4 regions of the Pseudomonas sp. NY15435 genome follow, and region 4 is predicted to be linked to each of the others. Evidence: riboswitches for the same ligand, from Rfam matches in the RefSeq annotation. Region 4 holds a riboswitch; each other region holds the start of a gene.
What was found. Region 4 has a riboswitch for cobalamin ahead of ACNFH5_RS17010 (TonB-dependent receptor plug domain-containing protein). Riboswitches for the same ligand answer to the same signal wherever they lie in the genome.
Positions count from the first base shown of each region.

Region 1: it holds a riboswitch for cobalamin, as region 4 does, so the genes downstream of both, ACNFH5_RS23835 (TonB-dependent receptor domain-containing protein) here and ACNFH5_RS17010 (TonB-dependent receptor plug domain-containing protein) in region 4, are expected to answer to the same signal.
Region 2: it holds a riboswitch for cobalamin, as region 4 does, so the genes downstream of both, cobO (cob(I)yrinic acid a,c-diamide adenosyltransferase) here and ACNFH5_RS17010 (TonB-dependent receptor plug domain-containing protein) in region 4, are expected to answer to the same signal.
Region 3: it holds a riboswitch for cobalamin, as region 4 does, so the genes downstream of both, cobG (precorrin-3B synthase) here and ACNFH5_RS17010 (TonB-dependent receptor plug domain-containing protein) in region 4, are expected to answer to the same signal.

Region 1 is NZ_JBLUQA010000011.1:165,498-170,674, reverse strand. Features, by position in the region: gene ACNFH5_RS23840 (HAD family hydrolase) at 1-216, shown strand, start outside; gene ACNFH5_RS23835 (TonB-dependent receptor domain-containing protein) at 484-2,340, opposite strand; cobalamin riboswitch at 2,429-2,622, opposite strand; gene dxs (1-deoxy-D-xylulose-5-phosphate synthase) at 2,660-4,570, opposite strand; gene ACNFH5_RS23825 (Ldh family oxidoreductase) at 4,817-5,177, shown strand, end outside.
Region 2 is NZ_JBLUQA010000003.1:606,099-611,275, reverse strand. Features, by position in the region: gene ACNFH5_RS10185 (MlaD family protein) at 1-120, opposite strand, end outside; gene ACNFH5_RS10180 (ABC transporter ATP-binding protein) at 122-907, opposite strand; gene ACNFH5_RS10175 (MlaE family lipid ABC transporter permease subunit) at 904-2,049, opposite strand; cobalamin riboswitch at 2,180-2,405, shown strand; gene cobO (cob(I)yrinic acid a,c-diamide adenosyltransferase) at 2,675-3,286, shown strand; gene ACNFH5_RS10165 (cobyrinate a,c-diamide synthase) at 3,512-4,807, shown strand; gene bluB (5,6-dimethylbenzimidazole synthase) at 4,804-5,177, shown strand, end outside.
Region 3 is NZ_JBLUQA010000004.1:526,806-531,982, forward strand. Features, by position in the region: gene ACNFH5_RS12630 (cobalt-precorrin-5B (C(1))-methyltransferase) at 1-274, opposite strand, end outside; gene cbiE (precorrin-6y C5,15-methyltransferase (decarboxylating) subunit CbiE) at 277-1,488, opposite strand; cobalamin riboswitch at 1,556-1,797, shown strand; gene cobG (precorrin-3B synthase) at 1,875-3,230, shown strand; gene ACNFH5_RS12645 (precorrin-8X methylmutase) at 3,223-3,849, shown strand; gene ACNFH5_RS12650 (precorrin-2 C(20)-methyltransferase) at 3,849-4,589, shown strand; gene cobJ (precorrin-3B C(17)-methyltransferase) at 4,589-5,177, shown strand, end outside.
Region 4 is NZ_JBLUQA010000006.1:350,760-355,936, forward strand. Features, by position in the region: gene ACNFH5_RS16985 (GlxA family transcriptional regulator) at 1-886, shown strand, start outside; gene ACNFH5_RS16990 (DUF3303 domain-containing protein) at 876-1,181, opposite strand; gene ACNFH5_RS16995 (cupin domain-containing protein) at 1,373-1,741, opposite strand; gene ACNFH5_RS17000 (class I SAM-dependent methyltransferase) at 1,907-2,635, shown strand; gene ACNFH5_RS17005 (VOC family protein) at 2,696-3,124, shown strand; cobalamin riboswitch at 3,186-3,393, shown strand; gene ACNFH5_RS17010 (TonB-dependent receptor plug domain-containing protein) at 3,487-5,177, shown strand, end outside.

The sequences.
Region 1 (5,177 bases), on a different contig from region 4:
AGCCCGGACGGCCTGCTGCGCTTCGCCGCGCGCTGGGACGTGGCGCCGCAGAAGATGCTGATGGTTGGCGATTACCGCTTCGACCTCGACTGTGCCCGTGCCGCCGGGGCGCACAGTGCTTTGGTCAACCTTGCAGAGAATCCCTGGCCGGAGCTGACGGACTGGCATGCGCAGGACTGCGCGGAGCTGGGGCGGATGGCGGGGGTTCTGGTTTAGTCCGCTGCCCTGCGGGTTCGCGAGCAAGCTCGCTCCTACGAAGAGCAAATCGGGAAGCTCAGGGATATCCCTGCACGCCAACCCTGTAGGAGCGAGCTTGCTCGCGATCTGCCTTCCGCTCCCGGTTCCCGGCCTCCTTGCAGGCTCATCGCCCGCGCCTATAGGTCGGGTTTCGCGTAGGAGCGGACTCCGTCCGCGATCGGCATTCGAACACGCCAGAACATCGCGGAAACATCCGCTCCTACGGGGGCCGTCAGGCTGCTTCTCTTAAAGCTCCGGCGTCCAGGTCACCGCCAGCAGCGCGGTACGGCCCGGCTCGCGGTAGGGACGGGCTTCGCCCATGAAGTCCGTCGGGCTGGTCGGGCGCAGGTAGTCACCCAGGGTGTAGTCGCGGTCCAGGGCGTTATCCAGTTTCAGGTCGAAGCGGATTTCATCGCTGGCCAGCCAGCTGGTGCGCAGGTCGAGCACGCCGTAGCCGGACAGTTCGCGGGTATTGGCCGCGTCGTCATAACGCTGGCTGACGGCGCGCCAGGTGCCGCCGACGCCGAAGGCGCCGAACTGCCGGTCGAGGTCCAGGCTCAGGGTGCGGCGCGCGCGGTAAGGCAGAGTGTGGCCGCTGTCGCGGTCGCGCGGGTCGATCAGACTCAGGCCGAGCGCGGCCTGCCAGCCCAGCACCTCGCGGGCGACGCTGGCTTCGAAGCCATCGATGCGCGCCTTGTTGATGTTCTCCGGCTGGTTGCTGGTGCTGTCCCAGGCGATCAGGTCGTCGATCTCGGTGCGGTACAGCGAGGCTTCCAGGTGCGTGCCTTCGATGTCCCCGCGCCATTGCAGTTCGTAGGTTTTCGAGGTCTCGGCCTTCAAGTCCGGGTTGCTCGCGCCGGGGTAGTAGAGGTCGCTGAAGGTCGGCGCGCGGAAGCCTTCGCCGTAGCTGGCAATCCAGGTCTGGCTTTCGCCCACCGGCAGGCTGAAGGCGGCGTTCCAGCTGTTCTGGCTGCCGTAGGCCTGGTTGTTGTCGTGGCGGATGCCCAGTTCGGCGCCGAAGCTGTCGCCCTTGAAGCTGTGCTGGGCGAAGAAGGCGCGGTTGCTGCGCTGGTCCTCGGCAAAGGCGGTGGTGCCATCGACCCTGTCTTCGTACCAGTCGGCGCCCAGGGCCAACTGGTTGGCTTCGTCCAGTTGCAGGCGGTTGGTCCAGCTCGCCGAGTGGCGGGTGGTTTCCAGCGTGCCGTTGTTCCAGCTGTCGGCGGCGCCCACGGCCTTGTTGCGGTCGTAGCTGCGGCCCAGCTCCAGGCGGCTGTTCCACATCTTGGTGATCTGGCCGTCGAGGTAGGTGCTGTAGCTGCTGACGCGGAATTCGTCCTGCGGCGTACCGGGCTCGAAGTTGTAGGCGTCGTCGTATTCGTTCTTGCCGCGCTGGTCATTGAGGTTCAGCCCGGCCTTCCAGTCATCGCTGAAGCGATGGTCCAGGTTCAGGTGCACGGCCTTGTTGCGCTGGGCGTCGTGGTCGTTGTCGGCGCCGACGTTGTCGCTGGTGCGGTCCCAGCCCTGGCTCTCGTCGAGGCTGCCACCGAGGTTGTAGCGGGTCTGCTCGTTGCCGCCGGAGAGGCTCAGGCTGCGCTCGAAGGTGCCGTGGCTGCCGGCGGCCAGGCGCACTTCCGGGTGCAGGCCGGCTTCGCCGCGGCGGGTGAAGATCTGGATGACCCCGCCGATGGCGTCGGCGCCATACAGCGCCGAGCGCGGGCCGCGGGTCACTTCGACGCGCTCGATGCTGTCGATGCTCAGGTAGTCCAGGCGGGCGATGCCGCTGCTGGCCGAGGCGACGCGCTGGCCGTCCACCAGTACCAGGGTCTGCGCAGTGCTGGTACCGCGCACGGAGTAGGACACCACGCCGCCGGAGCTGCCCATCTGCACGCCGGGCACGCGGGCGAGCAGGGCGGGGACGCTGCGCACCTGCAGGCGTTCGATGTCGGCGCGGGTGAACACGCTGTTGGCCGAGGTGGCTTCGGCGCGCGGCTGGGCCTGGCGGGCGGAGGTGATCACCTGGTCGGAGAGCGTGTAGATGTCGCCAGCGGCGAAGGCCATGCCGGGCAGCAGGCTGGTGGCCAGGGCGAGTCGGGTCAGTTTCATGGAACGTCCTCAAAAGCGGTCGGATGACTTTCGAGGAGGGCGTGGCAAGGGCGGCAGGCCGCACTTGACGGTGCGGCCCTCCGCAACACCTGTCGGGGCGTGTCGAGGGCGGTCTCCGGGCTGCCGACGTCACATCGCCGCCTTCCCACAAGAGCAGTGGCCATGGCGATGCTGCGCTCCCTTGGGGCGCGTCGGTTACCGTTGCGGGGGCAGCGCAGGTCTTTCACCTGCTTCCCGTTACCTCGAACGAAAACGGGCGCACCTTAGTCGGTGCGCCCGTCACTGGCAATACTCCCGGGGAGGGATGCGCCGATCGGTCTCAGCGGTTGCCGAGGGCCTCCAGGCGTGCCTTCACCGAGGCTTCGATGCCGGCGGCGTCCAGCCCGCACTCCGCGAGCATCTGTGCCGGTTTGGCGTGCTCGACGTAGTAGTCCGGCAGGCCCAGGTGCAGGATCGGCTGCTGGAGGTTCTCGCGGGCGAGGAATTCGCTGACGGCGGCGCCGGCGCCACCCATCACCGAGTTTTCCTCGACGGTCACCAGCAGCTCGTGGCTGGCGGCCAACTGGCGTACCAGTTCTTCGTCCAGCGGCTTGACGAAGCGCATGTCGGCGACGGTTGCGTCGAACTGCTCGGCCACTTTCAGCGCTTCGGCCAGTTGCACGCCGAACACCAGGAAGGCGACCTTGCCAGCCTTGCCTTCACGGCGCACCACGCCCTTGCCGATTTCCACCGGGGCCAGTTCGGCTTCGATGCTGGCGTTCGGGCCGGTACCGCGCGGGTAGCGCACCGCCGCCGGGCCTTCGAAGTGATGGCCGGTGGTGAGCAGCTTGCGCAGTTCGTTCTCGTCGCTGGGGGTCATCACCAGCATGCCGGGGATGCAGCGCAGGTAGGAGAGGTCGAAGCTGCCGGCGTGGGTCGGGCCGTCTTCGCCGACCAGACCGGCGCGGTCGATGGCGAACAGCACATCGAGGTTCTGCACCGCGACGTCGTGGATCAGTTGGTCGTAGCCGCGCTGCAGGAAGGTGGAGTAGATCGCCACCACCGGTTTGGCGCCATCGCAGGCCATGCCGGCCGCCAGGGTCACGGCGTGCTGCTCGGCGATGGCGACGTCGAAGTAGCGGTCCGGGAACCTGTCGGCGAAGGCGACCAGGTCGGAGCCTTCCTTCATTGCCGGGGTGATGCCGACCAGGCGCGGGTCCTGGGCCGCCATGTCGCACAGCCACTGGCCGAATACGCTGGAGTACTTCGGCCCGCCGGTCTTCTTCGGCACGGCGTGGGCGGGGGCGCCTTCGGGTTCGAGCTTGGTGATGGCGTGGTAGCCGATCGGGTCGATCTCGGCCGGGCCGAAGCCCTTGCCCTTCTTGGTCACCACGTGGAGGAACTGCGGGCCCTTGAGGTCACGCATGTTGCGCAGGGTGGCGATCAGGGTGGGCAGGTCGTGGCCGTCGATGGGGCCGATGTAGTTCCAGCCCAGCTCCTCGAACAGGGTGCCGGGGACCAGCATGCCCTTGGCGTATTCCTCGGTGCGGCGGGCGATCTCCCAGGCGCCGGGCAGGCGCGAGAGCACCTTCTTGCTGCCTTCTCGCATGCTGCTGTAGGTGCGGCTGGAGAGGATCTTGGCCAGGTAGTTGGACAGGCCGCCGACGTTGTTGGAGATCGACATGTCGTTGTCGTTGAGGATCACCAGCATGTCGGCCTTTACTTCCGACGCGTGGTTGAGCGCCTCGAAGGCCATGCCGGCGGTCAGCGCGCCGTCACCGATCACCGCCACCGACTTGCGACTGGAGCCCTGCATGCGCGCGGCGATGGCCATGCCGAGAGCCGCGCTGATGGAGGTACTGGAATGACCGACGCCAAAGGTGTCGTACTCGCTCTCCGAGCGGCGCGGGAAGGCGGCCAGGCCGTCCTTCTGGCGCAGGCTGCCCATGCGTTCGCGGCGGCCGGTGAGGATCTTGTGCGGGTAGGCCTGGTGGCCGACGTCCCACACCAGACGGTCGTCCGGGGTGTCGAAGACGTAGTGCAGGGCCACCGTCAGTTCGATGACGCCCAGGCCTGCGCCGAAGTGGCCGCCGGTCTGGCCGACGCTGTACAGCAGGTACTGGCGCAGTTCGTCAGCGAGGGTCAGCAGCTCCGTCTCGCCCAGCCGACGCAGCTCGACCGGCGTGCTGGCGCGGTCGAGCAGGGGCGTGGCAGGGCGCGCGCGGGGAATCTCGTGAAACGTCGTGGGCATCAGGCTGATCGTTATGAGAAGGCAAAGATGCGGAAGTTTACCCGAAGCTCAGGATTGGCCCAAGCAACGTGGGGCCAATCCTTCGGACGACCGGATAGTCGGAAATGGTGCGACAGGCTGTGCCGAAATCGTCGTCGCTGCCGACGATTGCACGCAAGCGGGCCTTGGCGCGAGCATCCACTGTAGACACGATCACCGACCGGCGGCGGATTGCCGCAGTCTTTTGTAGCAACCGAGGAGGATGGCGTGACCCGACTGAGCCTGGAAGAACTGCGCGAACTGTCCGAAGCGATCCTGCATCGCCACGGTTTCAGCGAGCCCCACGTGCAGGGCGTGACCGAGACGGTGCTGGCCGGCGAGCGTGATGGCTGTACCTCCCACGGGGTGTGGCGGTTGCTTGGCTGCATCCACACGGCGCGCGCCGGCAAGGTTTCGCTCGATGCCGTGCCGGAGCTGTCGGAACCGGCCCCGGCGCTGGTGCGGGTGGACGCCAAGGGCGGTTTCTCTCAGTGCGCGTTCGATCTCGGGCTGCCGAAACTGGTGGAGAAGGCTCGCAGCCAGGGCATCGCCGCGATGGCGGTCAACCATTGCGTGCACTTTTCCGCGC
Region 2 (5,177 bases), on a different contig from region 4:
GTAGACCTTGTACTTCTGGTCGTTGCTCGACTGCGCCAGCCACAGGGCGAAGAGCAGCGCGCCGATCGACACGACGAGGGTAAACAGGCCGATCAGCACGTGATGGGCACGGGTTTCCATTTTAGTTTTCCTCCCGCAGGTGTTCGGTGGCCTGCAGCGCGGCACGGCCACGCGGGCCGTGGAAATAGTCCTGAACCCAGGCGTCGTCGGTCTGGGCGACCTGGTCCAGCGGGCCGACCACCAGCACGCGCTTCTGCGAGAGCACGGCGACGCGGTCGCAGATGGTGTAGAGGGTGTCCAGGTCGTGTGTGACCAGGAACACGGTGAGGCCGAAGGCGTCGCGCAGGGTCAGGATGAGTTGGTCGAAAGCGGCCGCGCCGATGGGGTCGAGGCCGGCGGTGGGTTCGTCGAGGAACAGGATGTCCGGGTCCAGCGCCAGGGCGCGGGCCAGGGCGGCGCGCTTGACCATGCCGCCAGACAGTTCCGAGGGATATTTGGCCCCCGCGTCCGGCGGCAGGCCGGCGAGGGAGATTTTAACCTTGGCGATGAACTCGGCATCGCTGCGCGACAGCCTGGCGTGTTCAATCAGCGGCAGGCAGATGTTCTCGCTCACCGTCAGCGAGGAGAACAGCGCGCCATTCTGGAACAGTACGCCGAAGCGTCTTTCCAGTTTCGAGCGCTCCAGCGGCGGCAGTGCCGGCAGGTTCTGCCCGAAGACATGCACGCTGCCTTCGCTGGGCTGGCGCAGGCCGATGATGCTGCGCAGCAGCACCGATTTGCCGGTGCCCGAGCCGCCGACCACGCCGAGGATTTCGCCCTTCATCACGTCGAGGTCCAGGTGCTCGTGCACCGCGTGGGTGCCGAAGCGGTTGGCCAGGTCGCGGACGACGATGATCGGTTCGCTCACCAGCCCATCTCCATGAAGAACAGCGCGAACATCGCATCCAGCAGGATCACCACGAAGATCGACTGGACCACGCTGGAGGTCGTGTGTTCGCCCACCGACTGCGCGCTGCCGCTGACTCGGAAGCCTTCCAGGCAGCCGATCACAGCGATGATGAAGGCGAACACCGGGGCTTTGACGATGCCCACCAGGAAGTGCTGCACGGCGATATCGTTCTGCAGCATGTAGAGGAACATGCGTGGTGAGATGTCCAGGCTCAGGGCGCAGACCACGCCGCCGCCAAAGATGCCGGAGATCATCGCCAGGAAGGTCAGCATCGGCAGGGTCAGCAGCAGCGCCAGCACCCGTGGCAGCACCAGCAGCTCCACCGGGTCGAGGCCCAGGGCCTGGATGGCGTCGATCTCCTGGTTGGCCTTCATCGAGCCGATCTGTGCGGTGAAGGCGCTGGCGGTGCGACCGGCGAGCAGGATCGCGGTGAGCAGCACGCCGAATTCGCGCAGGAAGGAGAAGCCCACCAGGTCGACCGTGTAGATCTGCGCGCCGAACTTCTGCAGCACGGTGGCGCCGAGGAAGGCCACCACCGCGCCGACCATGAAGGTCAGCAGGGCGACGATGGGCACGGCGTCCAGCCCGGTCTCCTCCATGTGCGCGGCCAGCGAGGTCATGCGCCAGCGGCGTGGGCGCAGCAGGTTGCGCACCAGCGTCTGCAGGGTCAGACCGATGAAGCCGAGCAGGCCGATCAGGTGGTCCTTGAAGGTGACCGAGGCGATGCCGATGCGCTCCAGTACATCGACCAGCGCGTTGCCCGGAGGGGGCGCCTTTTCGTCGAGGCGGCACTGGGTGATCGCGCTGCCCACGGTGCGCAGCAGCGCCTGGCGTTCGGCGGGCAGATTGCGGGCGATCTGCTCCAGCTGGCTCATGCGGGCGCCGCCGATGATCTCGGCGAGCAGGGCGGCACCGGCGGTATCCAGCGCGCCGAGGCCGGCGAAATCCAGCTGGGCGGGCGATTCGGCGCTGCGCTGGGCGGCCACCTGGGCTTCCAGCGTAGAGAAATGCGCGAGCGTCCAGTCGCCGCTGACGTGCATCAGCGGTGGGCTGGCGGTGGTGTCGAGCTGAAGCTGGCCGGGCTGGGCAGTCGTCATCATGACTCGCATTCTAGCGAAGTTACGCGTCGCGACCACTTGACTTGTGTGACGCTTTGTAGAGCCTTTGCGGCGGATACGGCGGGCCTCGGCGACATCCTGTTCAATTGACGCCCCAGCTCGCCAGCCACTAAGCTGCGCGCCTGCTTCAGGTGCTCTCGGCGCGAGCCGCGAGTGAAACAGGGAAGCCGGTGAAGTCGATGCGCAATCGACCATTCCGGCGCTGCCCCCGCAACGGTAAGCGAGCTTCGAACCGCAAACAGCCACTGTGCCGCCGGCATGGGAAGGCGCGGTTCCTTCGGAAACCCAGACGTTTCCACTCGCAAGCCCGGAGACCGGCCTGCTGCATCGCATGGCATCGCGGGAGGCGCTGCCGACGTCGGCGCCATGCGCCGCGCGTTGCCGTCCTCCGTCTGCCCCGACTGGTTAGTGCCGCGCGGGTGAGAGCGGCGGAGAATCCTTCAGGTGAAACCCCTATTCCCCAGGTCGACAGCCTTCGTGCTGGCCGGCCTCTGCCGCATGGCGCCCGCGCGCGCCAGCGGCGAATCCCTGCCCATTCCATCCCTGGTTGGCTGCCACCTGGCCGGCAACCTCACGCCCGTGCAAATCCTTTCAGGAGCAACCTGCCATGACTGAATCCGTAGAAAAGGACGAGCGCCATCGCTCGCGCATGCAGCGCAAGAAGGCGGTGATCGACGAGAAGATCGCCCAGGCCCAGGGCGAACGCGGCGTATTCCTGGTCAACAGCGGCAACGGCAAGGGCAAGAGCAGCTCGGCATTCGGCATGGTCGCTCGCGCGCTCGGTCACGGTATGAAGGTGGGCGTCGTGCAGTTCATCAAGGGGGCTGCGACCACCGGCGAAGAGGCATTCTTCCGTCGTTTCCCCGAGGAAGTCAGCTTCCATGTGATGGGCGAAGGCTTCACCTGGGAAACCCAGGACCGCCAGCGCGACATCGCCAAGGCACAGGCCGCCTGGAACGTGGCGCGGCAACTGCTGAACGACCCGCAGGTCGGCCTGGTGGTGCTGGACGAAGTGAACATTGCCCTCAAGCACGGCTACCTGGAACTGGACGCCGTGCTGGCCGACATCGCCGCGCGTCCGCCGATGCAGCATGTGGTCGCCACTGGGCGCGGCGTGCAGCCGGAGATGGTCGAGGCCGCCGATACCGTGACCGAAATGGGCCTGGTGAAACATGCCTTCAAGGCAGGGATCAAGGCGCAGAAAGGGGTGGAGTTCTGATGGTCTGGGGCTTCCCTCACCCTAATCCTCTCCCGGGGGGAGAGGGGACCGTTCGGTGTTTGAAGAAACGTTGGCGCTCGCCGGCAGGCTCTGCTGCCTCGGCTGACCGCAGCGCGGTTGTTGATCGACGAAAAGCCATCCCACAGGACACACCCAACTGCTCCCTCTTCCTCTGGGAGAGGGCTGGGGTAAGGGGCTCTCTGCCCGTGCCGGGGAGTGCGACTGATGCGTGATGCGCGCCAATGCCCCGCTCTGCTGATCGCCGCGCCCGCTTCTGGCCAAGGCAAGACCACCGTGACCGCCGCCCTGGCGCGCCTGCACACGCGCCTCGGGCGCAAGGTTCGGGTGTTCAAGTGCGGCCCGGATTTCCTCGACCCGATGATCCTCGCCCGTGCCAGTGACGCACCGGTCTACCAGCTGGACCTGTGGATGGTCGGCGAGGGCGAAAGCCGCCGCCTGCTCTGGGAAGCGGCCGGCGAGGCTGACCTGATCCTCATCGAGGGCGTGATGGGCCTGTTCGACGGCTCGCCCTCGGCCGCTGATCTCGCACGGCGATTCAACGTGCCGGTGATGGCGGTGATCAATGGCCAGTCCATGGCCCAGACCTTCGGCGCCATGGCCGTCGGCATGGCTACTTATCAGAGCGACTTGCCGTTCTCCGGCGTGCTCGCCAACCGCATCGGCAGCCAGCGCCACCGTGACCTGGTGCGTGACAGCCTGCCGGAGTGGATTCGCTGGTATGGCGCGTTGCCGCGCGATACCGAAGTGGAGCTGCCCAGCCGACACCTCGGCCTGGTGCAGGCTGGCGAGCTGGCTGACCTCGATGCCCGCCTGGACGCCGCCGCCGATGCACTGGCGGCCAGCGCCAGTACCGAGCTGCCGCTGCCGGTGAGCTTTGCTGCGCCGGAACCGCGCAGCGAGTCTTCCCGCCTCGACGGCGTGCGCATCGGCGTGGCGCGGGACAATGCCTTCGCCTTTCTTTATCAGGCCAACCTCGACCTGCTGCGCGAGCTGGGCGCCGAGCTGGTGTTCTTCTCGCCGTTGCGTGACGGAGCGCTGCCGGAAGTGGACAGCCTCTACCTGCCCGGCGGCTACCCGGAACTGCACCTGCAGGCGCTGGCGGAGAACCGCGCCATGGCCCTGGCAATCCACGCGCACCACGAGATGGGCAAGCCGATCCTCGCCGAGTGCGGCGGCATGCTCTATCTGCTCGATGCGCTGACCGACGCAGCCGGCGAGCGCGCAGAACTGCTCGGCCTGCTGCCGGGTGAAGCGCGCATGCAGAAGCGCCTCGCCGCGCTGGCGCTGCAGGCCGTGACGCTGCCAGAAGGCATTCTGCGCGGGCACACCTTCCATCATTCGTTGCTGGACAGCAGCGCGGAGCCGCTGGCCCGTGGCGTCTGCCCCAACGACAAGCCGGTGGCCGAAGCGGTGTTCCGCCGTGGCCGGCTCACCGCGTCCTATATCCACTTCTACCTGCCGTCCGATCCGGACGCCGCGGCCGCACTCTTCAGACCATGACCGAGCATGCCTACAGCCCAGAAGAGCGCGCCGCGCTCTACCGCGCCATTGCCGAGCGCCGCGACATGCGCCACTTCAGCGGTGGAGAGGTGTCGCCTGAGTTGCTCGCGCGCCTGCTGGAAGCGGCGCACCAGGCACCCAGCGTCGGGTTGATGCAGCCGTGGCGCTTCGTCCGCGTGACCGCGCGGGAGCTGCGCCAGTCGATCCATGCTCTGGTGGAGGAGGAACGCGTGCGTACCGCCGAGGCGCTGGGCGAGCGTTCCGACGAGTTCATGCGGCTGAAGGTCGAGGGCGTGCTCGACTGCGCCGAAGTGCTGGTGGCCGCCTTGATGGATGGCCGCGAGGCGCATGTGTTCGGCCGTCGTACCTT
Region 3 (5,177 bases), on a different contig from region 4:
AGGCGACGCGCGCAAAGACCAGCGCACCGTGGGTCACGTCCGGGTCGTCGCCGGCATCCTTCAGCGTACCGGCTTCGGCGCCGCCAACCGTGAGGCGGCAGAACTCCAGGCGCAGGGTCGCGCTGCGCTCTTTGGGCAGGCTGATCTGTGCGGCGTCCAGCGCTTCACCGGTCAGTAGCAGGCGCGCCGCCGCCAGGCTGGTGGCGGTGGCGCAACTGCCCGTGGTGTAGCCGCTGCGCAGCGGGCGAGGTTCTTCGGGCGTCTCGTCACGCATGGTCATTCAGCCTGGGGCTTGTGCACTTCCAGCAAGGTGATCGGCAACGCCGCGCGCCAGGTATCGAAACCGCCGAGCGGCTGGGCCTGGGACACCGACAGACGAGTCAGCTCGCCGCCAAGGCGGGCGCGCCAGCTCAGCAGCATGGACTCGCTCTGCAGGGTGACGGCGTTGGCCACCAGTCGGCCGCCAGGCTTGAGTTGCTCCCAGCACTGCTCGAAGACACCGGGCAGGGTTACACCACCGCCGATGAAGATCGCATCCGGGCGCTCCAGTCCCTGCAATGCCTCCGGCGCAGCGCCGCAGACCAGTTGCAGCGCCGGCACACCGAGGGCGTCGCGGTTGAAACGGATATGTTCCTGGCGCCCGTCGTTGGCTTCGATGGCCAGCGTGCGACAGCTCGGATGTGCGCGCATCCACTCGATGCCAATGGAGCCGCAGCCGGCGCCGACATCCCAGAGGAGCTCGCCGGGCTTCGGTGCCAACCGTGCCAAGGTCACGGCGCGGACGTCGCGCTTGGTCAGTTGGCCGTCATGGCGGTAGGCGTCGTCCGGCAGGCCGATGGTCAGGGGCAGACGAACCGCGTCGACGCCGGCTACGCACTGCACAGCCACCAGGTTCAGTGCAGCCATCTCGCTCTGCGACCAGTCGCTGGCAAGCCCGTCGATACGCCGCTCCGCCTCACCGCCCAGGTGTTCCAGCACGCTGAGGCGACTCGCGCCGAATCCTCGTTCGCGCAGCAATGCGGCGATCGCCGCCGGGCTGCTGCCGTCGTTACTGAGGATCAGCAGCCTGGCGCCGTCGTGGATCTGCGCGTTGAGTGCGGCCAATGGGCGTGCCACCAGCGACAGCAGCGCGCAATCCTGCAACGCCCAGCCCAGGCGCGCCGCTGCGAGGGAGGCAGAGGACGGCGCGGAAAGCACGAGCATTTCCTCGGACGGAATCTGACGGGCCAGGCTAGCGCCGACGCCGAACCACATCGGGTCACCGCTGGCCAGCACGCAGGTCGGCTCACCGCGCCGGCGCATCACCGGTTCCAGGCTGAACGGGCTCGGCCAGGCCTGGCGATGAGCGCGCAGACAATGCGGCAGCAGCTCCAGCTGGCGTGGCGCGCCGATCACTTCGCTGGCGGCGAGCAGGGCGCGGCGCGCGGCCTTGCCGAGGCCGGCATAACCGTCCTCGCCGATGCCAACGATGGTCAGCCAGGGCGTCATGAAATTTCCTCGAAGGTGCGACGATCGATCCGACGGGCAGGCTTTTCCTGCCTTCGGGCAAAGCAGGCATAATACCCGCTTCGTCGGTGCTCGTAGGACGCTTCGCAATTGAACAGCGAAGCATCCGAGAGCCGAAGAGGGAACACGGTTGAACCGTGGCTGCCCCCGCAACTGTAAGCAGCGAGTCCGCGCAATCCGACAGCATGAAGCGCATTTTCATGCGGTCGATCAGGCCACTGGGCAACCGGGAAGGCCGCGCTGGATGAGGACCTGCCAGCCAGGAGACCTGCCGACGAAACCAGTCGCGCGTGCAGACATCGAGCGGGGTGTATCGGTGTCGTGAAGTCCCCTATGGGGGATTCGCAGGTCACCGCGACCCAGCCCTGGTGACCTCAGTGCCCGAATTCTCAGCTCCGCCCGTCCGTCCGCATGCCTGCCCCGGCCTGCTGCGCATCGTGGCCTCCCGCGATGGCGGCATCTGCCGCATCAAGCTGCCCTGTGGGCAACTCGACGCCAGCGCCGCGCGAGCCATCGCCCTGGCCGCCGAGCGCCATGCCGATGGCGTGCTGGAAGCGACCAATCGCGCCAACCTGCAGATTCGCGGCATACGCACCGGCACCGAACAGGCGCTGAGCAGGGAACTGCTCGCCGCCGGTCTCGGCCCGCGCGAACTGGCGGCGGACGATGTGCGCAACCTGCTGGTCAGCCCGGCGCTGGGCCTCGACGCCGCCACGACTTTCGATGCAGCTCCCCTGGCCGGCCAACTGCTCGATCTGCTGGAGCGCACACCGCGCTTCCACGGCCTGTCGCCCAAGTTCGGCATCCAGCTGGACGGCGGCGAAGCGCTGGCGATGCTGGAGCATCCCAACGATCTCTGGCTGTCGGCCATGTCCGGCGACGCGACGCCGCTGTTCGCCTTCGGCTTGGCCGGTTGTCCGCCGCAGCACGAAACGGATGCCCCTGCCCTCGCCGCCGTGACAGCCAAGCAGGTACCGCTGCTGGTGGAAAGCCTGCTGCACCTCTTCCTCGATCTTGCCGGCGACGGCCAGACGCGCATGCGCCACCTGCGCGAGATGCTCCGCGATGAAGTGCTGCTGGAGCGCCTGCAGCAACGCCTGCCCTTCCAGTTGCACCTCGGGCCGGCTGTGGATAACTGGCGTCGTCCTGTACCGCGGGCTTTCGGCCATCTCGGGATTCAGCCGCAGCGCCAGCCGGACCGCGCCATGGTCGGTGCGGGATTCATCCTCGGACGCCTCGACAGCACCCTACTGTTCGGCCTTGCCGATCTCGCCGAGCGATTCAGCGCCGGACAACTGCGTCTGACGCCGTGGCAAAGCCTGATCCTCCCCGATGTATCCCTGACCGACGCTCCCGTCGTACTCGCCGCGCTGGCCAACCTCGGCCTGGTGATCGATGCCGGTCAACCGCTCTCGCGCCTCGTCGCGTGCAGCGGCTCCAGCGGTTGCGCGCGCGGGCTGGCCGACACCAAGGCCGACGCCCTGCGCCTGGCCGAGCGCCTGCGTCACGCACCGCCGGCCGGCGTGCACCTGTGCGGCTGCCCGCGCTCCTGCGCCGCCGCCCACGTCGCCCCCTACACCCTGCTGGCCGTCGCCGACGGCCGCTATGACCTGTTCCGTCGCGCCGACGGCATGGCCGGCTTCGGCCAGCCGCTGGCGCGCAACCTATCCCTCGATGCCGCGGGCGACCTGCTCGCCGCACCCGGAGTTTCCACCGATGCTTGATTACATCCGCGACGGCCAGGCGATCTACCGCCAATCCTTCGCCACCATCCGCGCCGAGGCCGATCTCACCGGCATCCCCGCCGACCTGGAAAAGCTCGCCGTGCGGGTGATCCACGCCTGCGGCATGGTCGACGTCGTGCAGGACCTGCGTTTCTCCGCCGGCGCCGGGGCCATCGGCCGTGCGGCCCTGGCCGCTGGTGCGCCGATTCTCTGCGATGCACGGATGGTTGCCGAGGGCATCACCCGCGCACGCCTGCCGGCACACAACGAGGTGATCTGCACCCTCAATGATCCGGACGTCCCGGAGCTCGCCCGCGAGCTGGGCAACACCCGCTCGGCGGTGGCGCTGGAGCACTGGCGTGAGCACCTGGAAGGCAGCGTGGTGGTGATCGGCAACGCGCCGACTGCCCTCTTCTACCTGCTGGAAATGCTCGATGCCGGCGCACCGAAACCGGCACTGATCCTTGGCTTCCCGGTGGGCTTCGTCGGCGCCATGGAGTCCAAGGACGCCCTCGCCGCCGACAGCCGTGGCGTGCCCTACGTAATCGTGCGCGGACGCCGTGGCGGCAGCGCGATGGCCGCTGCGGCGGTGAATGCCCTGGCCACGGAGGTGGAGTGATGACCGGCCGCCTCATCGGCCTGGGCGTCGGCCCGGGCGACCCGGAACTGCTGACCCTCAAGGCCCTGCGCCTGCTGCGCGCCTCCCCGGTGATCGGCTACTTCGTGGCCAAGGCCAAGCACCACGCAGGCCAGGGCGGCAATGCCTTCGCCATCATCGAGCAGCACCTGCTCGATGAGCAGCAACGCCTGCCGCTGGTCTACCCGGTGACCACCGAGAAACTGGAGCCGCCGCTGACCTACGAAGGCGTGATCAGCGACTTCTATGACACCGCTGCCGAGCAGGTGGCGATGCACCTGGAAGCCGGTCGCGACGTGGCAGTGATCTGCGAGGGCGACCCGTTCTTCTACGGCTCCTACATGTACCTGCACGACCGTCTTTCGCAGCGGTATGACACCGAAGTCGTACCCGGCGTCTGCTCGATGCTGGGCAGCGCAGCGGTGCTCGGCGTGCCGCTGGTGTATCGCAACCAGAGCCTGTCGGTACTCTCCGGCGTGCTGCCGGAAGACGAACTCAAGCGCCGCCTGGCCGACGCCGATGCGGCAGTGGTGATGAAGCTCGGCCGCAACTTCGACAAGGTCCGCCGCGTGCTCCGCGAGCTGGGCCGTGACGGCGGCGCCCACTACGTCGAACGCGCCACCATGCGCGAGCAGCGCATCGTGGCGTTGGACGACGTCGACCCGATGGCTTCGCCGTACTTCTCGATGATCGTCATTCCCGGCCAGCGGTGGAACGGCTGATGCGCGCTGCCATTGTCATCCTCGGCCAGGGCGCGCTGGCCACCGCGCGACGCCTGCAGGACGTTTATCCACAGGCACGCGTATTGGGTCTGAAAGACCGCGTCGAAGGCGCCGATGAGTCCTACGCTAATTTCGGCGATACCCTGCGCCAGCTCTACCGCGACGACACCTCGATTATCGCCCTGTGCGCCGCCGGCATCGTCATCCGCACCCTCGCACCCCTGCTCAGCGAGAAGGGCGCGGAGCCGCCGGTGCTGGCCGTGGCCGAAGACGGCAGCGCCGTGGTGCCGCTACTCGGCGGACTCGGCGGGGTGAACCGCATGGCCCGCGAGATGGGCGCCGCGCTGGACGTGGCGCCCGCCATCACCACCAGCGGCGAGTTGCGTTTCGGCGCCTGCCTGCTCGACCCGCCGCCGGGCTATGCGCTGGCGGACATCGAACAGGGCAAGCGCTTCGTCTCCGACCTGCTGGGCGGCGATACTCTGCGCATCGAGGGCGATGCGCCCTGGCTGGACGAGCTGGACCTGCCGCTGGCTGACGACGCCGCGCATACCCTGCGTATCGATGCCCGCGCCGAGGGCATCGCGC
Region 4 (5,177 bases):
CGAAGAGGCCGCGCAGCAATTGCCGGCACTGCGCGTCAGCCATTGGTCCGGTGAGGACGGCGGCGAACCCCGGCGTGTGTTCGACACACATCCAGGCGCCCTGAGCCGCCTGGTCGCCGTGCTTGTACCGCCCTCACTGTTCGGCCTGCCCGACGCCACGCCGCTGCGCAACCTCACCGACTGGCTCGCTGCGCGCCACGGCGAGGGCGCCATCGTGGGCTCGGTGTGTATCGGCGGGCTGCTGGTGGCCGAGGCCGGGCTGCTCGACGGGCGAAGCGCCACCGCCCACTGGAGCGGAGCGGAGGCCTTCGCCCAACGCTTCCCGCTTGTGCGCCTGGAACCGCACAAGCCGATGGTGGATGACGGCGACCTGATCACCTCGGCCGGGCTGATGGCCTGGTCCGACCTTGGCCTGCGCATCGTCGACCGCCTGCTCGGCCCGAGCATCGCCAACCGCACCGCGCGCTTCCTGGTGGTCGAGCACAGCGACAGCGCGCAGCAATGCGGCAGCAACTTCGCGCCACTGCTGGGCCACGGCGACGCTGCCATCCTCAGGGTGCAGCATTGGCTGCAGGGCAACGGCGCGGTGGACGTCAGCCTCGCCGCCATGGCCGCCCAGGCCGGGCTGGAGGAGCGCACCTTCCTGCGCCGTTTCCGTGCCGCCACCGGACTCAAGCCGACCGAATACTGCCAGCACCTGCGAGTGGGCAAGGCACGAGAGCTGCTGGAGTTCACCAACGGCACGGTCGACCACATCGCCTACACGGTCGGCTACCTTGATCCGGGTTCGTTCCGCAGCACCTTCCGCAAGATCACCGGGATGGCGCCGAGCGATTACCGCAAGCGCTTCGGCGCCAAGCCAGCCGAGGTCGCGCTCAGGGACTGACCGATGGCGTGTCCGCCGCCTGCTGCAGCATCTGCGCGAGCAGCGGTGCATATTCGGCGTCGGTCATCGCCGGGTGCACCTGCAGGTGCATCAGGTCGGTCCACTGCAACATCCAGCGCTGTACATCGAGCGGGTTCTCGGCCTCCGCCAGGCCGAAGCCGAGCATGTGGCCCATGGCGTGCCAGCGGCCGACCAGCTTCACCCCGGACGGTGGCTGGCCGCCGGTCTTGAGGAAGCGCTGGATGATCCTGTCGCGGTTTTCGATGGGGATGGTCCAGTTCACCAGATAAAGCATGTCGCACCTCCGGCCCGACTCCGGGCTTCGATGGACGCGGACCCGAACCGGCGACGCCGCCAGAGCCGCGCCTGTGTATCCCAGGCGTGACAGTCTCCGGCTGGGAGCGGCGTTCTTCCGACAGGCATAGCAGCACCCAGCGAAGCGGGCGCGGCCACTGATCGGCGGCCGCCAAGGCAGGTGATCGACGGTCACAGCCAACGATCATTCTCCGCCGTGCGCTCACCGCCCGCATCGCCGGTGTTCGGCACGCCGCGCGGCTCGATCAGCATCACCTGTACTTCGTGCTCGGCGTAGGGCTTGTGCTCGACACCGCGCGGTACGACGTACAGCTCACCGGCTCGCAGGGTCAGCGGGCCGTCGCGGAAGTCGATGCGCAGTTCGCCGTCGAGCACGATGAAGGTCTCGTCGGTGTCGGCGTGGCTGTGCCAGACGAAATCGCCATGCAGCTTCACCACCTTGAACTGGTAGTCGTTCATCTCGGCGATCACTCGCGGCTGCCAGGTTTCGTGGATAAGCGCGAGCTTGTTCTGCAGGTTGATCGGTTGGCGTTGGGTCACGGTTGATTCTCCTTTTTTGATTGGGCTGACACTAAGGTCGCCCCGCCAAGCGGTCTTGCAGGAACTTGCGCTTCGATCGCCCAGGCATTGACCTCATCGGGTTGCCACCCCCGTCCTTGGTGCAGACAATCGGACCTTGGTCCGTCAGAAAGGAGGTGCCATCCCATGGCGCAGAACATCTACGACAACCCCGAATTCTTCGCCGGCTACGCCCAGCTGCCGCGCTCGCAGCACGGCCTGGACGGCGCGCCGGAGTGGGCCTCGCTGCGCGCGTTGCTGCCGCCGCTGGAGGGGCTCGATGTGGTCGACCTTGGCTGCGGCTACGGCTGGTTCTGCCGATATGCGGCGGAGCAGGGCGCGCGCACGGTGAGCGGGCTGGACGTGTCACAGAAGATGCTCGACCGCGCGCGGGAGACGACCGAGGCGGCGCAAGTGAGCTACTTCCACGCCGACCTCGAGCAGCTTGAGCTGCCCACCGCGGCCTTCGATCTGGCCTACAGCTCGCTGACCCTGCATTACCTCGAGGATCTGCCGCATTTCTTCCGCAACGTGCACGACGCGTTGCGCCCTGGCGGCAGCCTGGTGTTCTCCATCGAGCACCCGATCTACATGGCGTCGCGCAATCCCGGCTGGATCGTCGAAAAAGACGGCCGCCGCTGCTGGCCGGTGGACCATTACCAGGACGAAGGCGAGCGCCGCACCGACTGGCTGGCCAAGGGTGTGCTCAAGCATCACCGCACCCTTGGCAGCATCCTCAATGCCGTGATCGGCGCGGGGCTGACGCTGCGCCACGTCGAGGACTGGGGGCCGAGTGCGGAGCAGGTGCAGACCATTCCGGCACTGGCCGAGGAGCGCGAGCGCCCCATGTTGCTGCTGGTCGCCGCGCAGCGCTGAGGAGCGAAAAACCGGCGACTATGCTCAGAGCATTGCGCCCGTTTCTTGCCGGAGATTGCCATGTCGCAGCCCTTGCCCGCCGTTCGCCCCAGCGTGATTCCCTGCCTGCGCTACCGCGATGCGCCGCAGGCCATCGACTGGTTGTGCGCGACTTTCGGCTTCCAGCGCCAACTGGTGGTCGCCGATGACCATGGCGGCATCGCCCATGCGCAGCTGGCGCTGGCCGACGGCAGTGGGCTGGTGATGCTTGGCTCGCTGCACGACAACGAGTACGGCCGGCTGATGCGCCAGCCCGACGAGATCGGCGGTTGCACCCAGAGCATCTACGTGGTGGTCAGGGACGCCGAGGTGCTGTATCGCGCGGCGGTGAACGGCGGCGCGCAGATCGTCATCGACATCAAGGACGAGGACTACGGCGGCCAGGGCTTCACCTGCCGCGATCCTGAAGGACATATCTGGAGCTTCGGCACCTACGATCCGTGGCACTGACGGCGACGTTCGCAACATCCTGCCCAACCCCCGTGCTTGACGCTTTCCCACCCGCAATGTTGATATGCGCCCCGTTTCAGGTGCCCCCCGCCGCCGTGCGTGGGGTGAAACGGGAAGCCGGTGCGTCGCCTTCGTGCGATCAGTCCGGCGCTGCCCCCGCAACGGTAAGCGAGCGGAGCATCCACTAGGCCACTGTGCGCAAGCATGGGAAGGCGGATGCCCCACGACCCTCGCAAGCCCGGAGACCGGCCTGGAACCTGTTTGGCAAACCCGCGGTGGGCGGGCGTGAGCCGGTTCCCGGGGCGCGCTCGTTCCGGGTGTCGCTGCGCCGCCTGCGAAATTTCTATTTCGAGGCGATCACCTTGCAACATTCTTCGTTCCTGAACCGGCGCGCCCCGCGCTGGACTCCCGTTCTCTCCCTCTGTGCCCTCAGCTCGCAGCTCGTTGCGGCGCCACTCGACCTGGCCGACGAGATCGTCAGCGCGCCTTCGGTGGAGTCCACCACCGTGGCCGACATGGCGCGCTACGGCAGCAAGCTGGAGGTCATCGACCGCCAGCAGATCGAGCGTGCCGGCCCCAGCGCCGACATCACCCGCGTGCTGCAGATGTACGTACCCGGCCTGTTCGTTGCGCCGAAGAACGGCCCGTTCGACTACGGGACCTACTCGCTGCTGGGCGGGCGCAACGACGACACGCTGATCCTGCTGGACGGCGTGCGCCTGAACAACCGCCTCTACGGCGGCATCTACATCGACACCCTGCCGACCACCGCCGTGGAGCGCATCGAAGTGCTCAAGGGCGGCCAGGGCCTGTTGTTCGGCACCCAGGCGGTGAGCGGGGTGATCAACATCGTCACCCGCAGTGCGCGTTCGCGCGAGGCGGCCGGTGAGGTGAACCTCGGCCTGGATACGTTCAAGGGTCGCAGCGGTGATGCCCGCGCGGAGCGAATCGTGCAGAACGGCCTGGGCGATCTCGGCCTGATGGCCTACGTCAGCCACAACCGCTCCGACGGCTACCAGCCTTACCGCGACCAGGACATGACCAGCACGGTCAGCGACAAGCGCCGCTCCTATGACGTCAACGTGTTCGGCGCCAAGGCCATCCAGGCCATCGGCGAGGCCTCGCGGTTGGAGCTGTTCTACCAGTACGCCGACGCCGAACTGGACTTCGCCCGCCCGACATCCAACCACCACACCAGCAACAACCGTATCCAGCAGATCGCCACGGCGACCTTCCAGCAGAGCGTCAGCGACGACTTCAGCTGGTTCGCCAAGACCCATATCAATGACTGGGACACCCGCTACGACCGCGTCTACAACCTGCAGGGCGGCGGCACCCAGGTGCTCAATCACAACGACTACTGGGGCTTTACCGACTGGGGCGCGCAGCTTGAGGGCAAGGCCAGGTTGGCCGGCGGCCACGAGCTGGTCTTCGGCAGCGACAACCAGTGGTACAAGGGCCAGGACGACGTGCTGATCATCGACAACGACAAGGCCGAGTCCCACGCGCTGTATGCCCAGCTGCGGCCGAACATCGAGGCGCTGCCCGACTGGCACCCGAGCCTGGGCGTGCGCCGCGAGGAAATCTCCGGCGGCGAGGGCGCCACGGTATGGATGCTCACCTCGCTCTACGACCTGACCCAGCAGCTCAAGCTGCGCGGCCAGTTCGGCACCGCCTTCAAGCTGCCCACCGCCGAGCAGTTGTTCGTCAACGAACCGGGCGATGAAGTCGGTAACCGTGACCTCAAGCCCGAGCGCAGCCGCAACGCCGAGTTGGGCCTGGATTACACCGGCGAGCTGTTCGACCAGCCGTGGAGCGGCAGCGTCACCCTGTTCCGCCGCGAGATCACCGACCTCATCACTCTCGCCGGCGACCAGTGGGTGAACGGCAACGGTGAGATCGAGGTACGCGGCGTGGAAGCCAACGGCCAGTGGCAGTTTGGCCGGCACTGGCAGGTCTCGGCCGACGCCACGCGCAACCTGGTGGACAGCCGTGACGGCGTGACGGTCAACAACATCCCGCACTTCTTCGCCCGCGTGCGTGCCGGCTACGA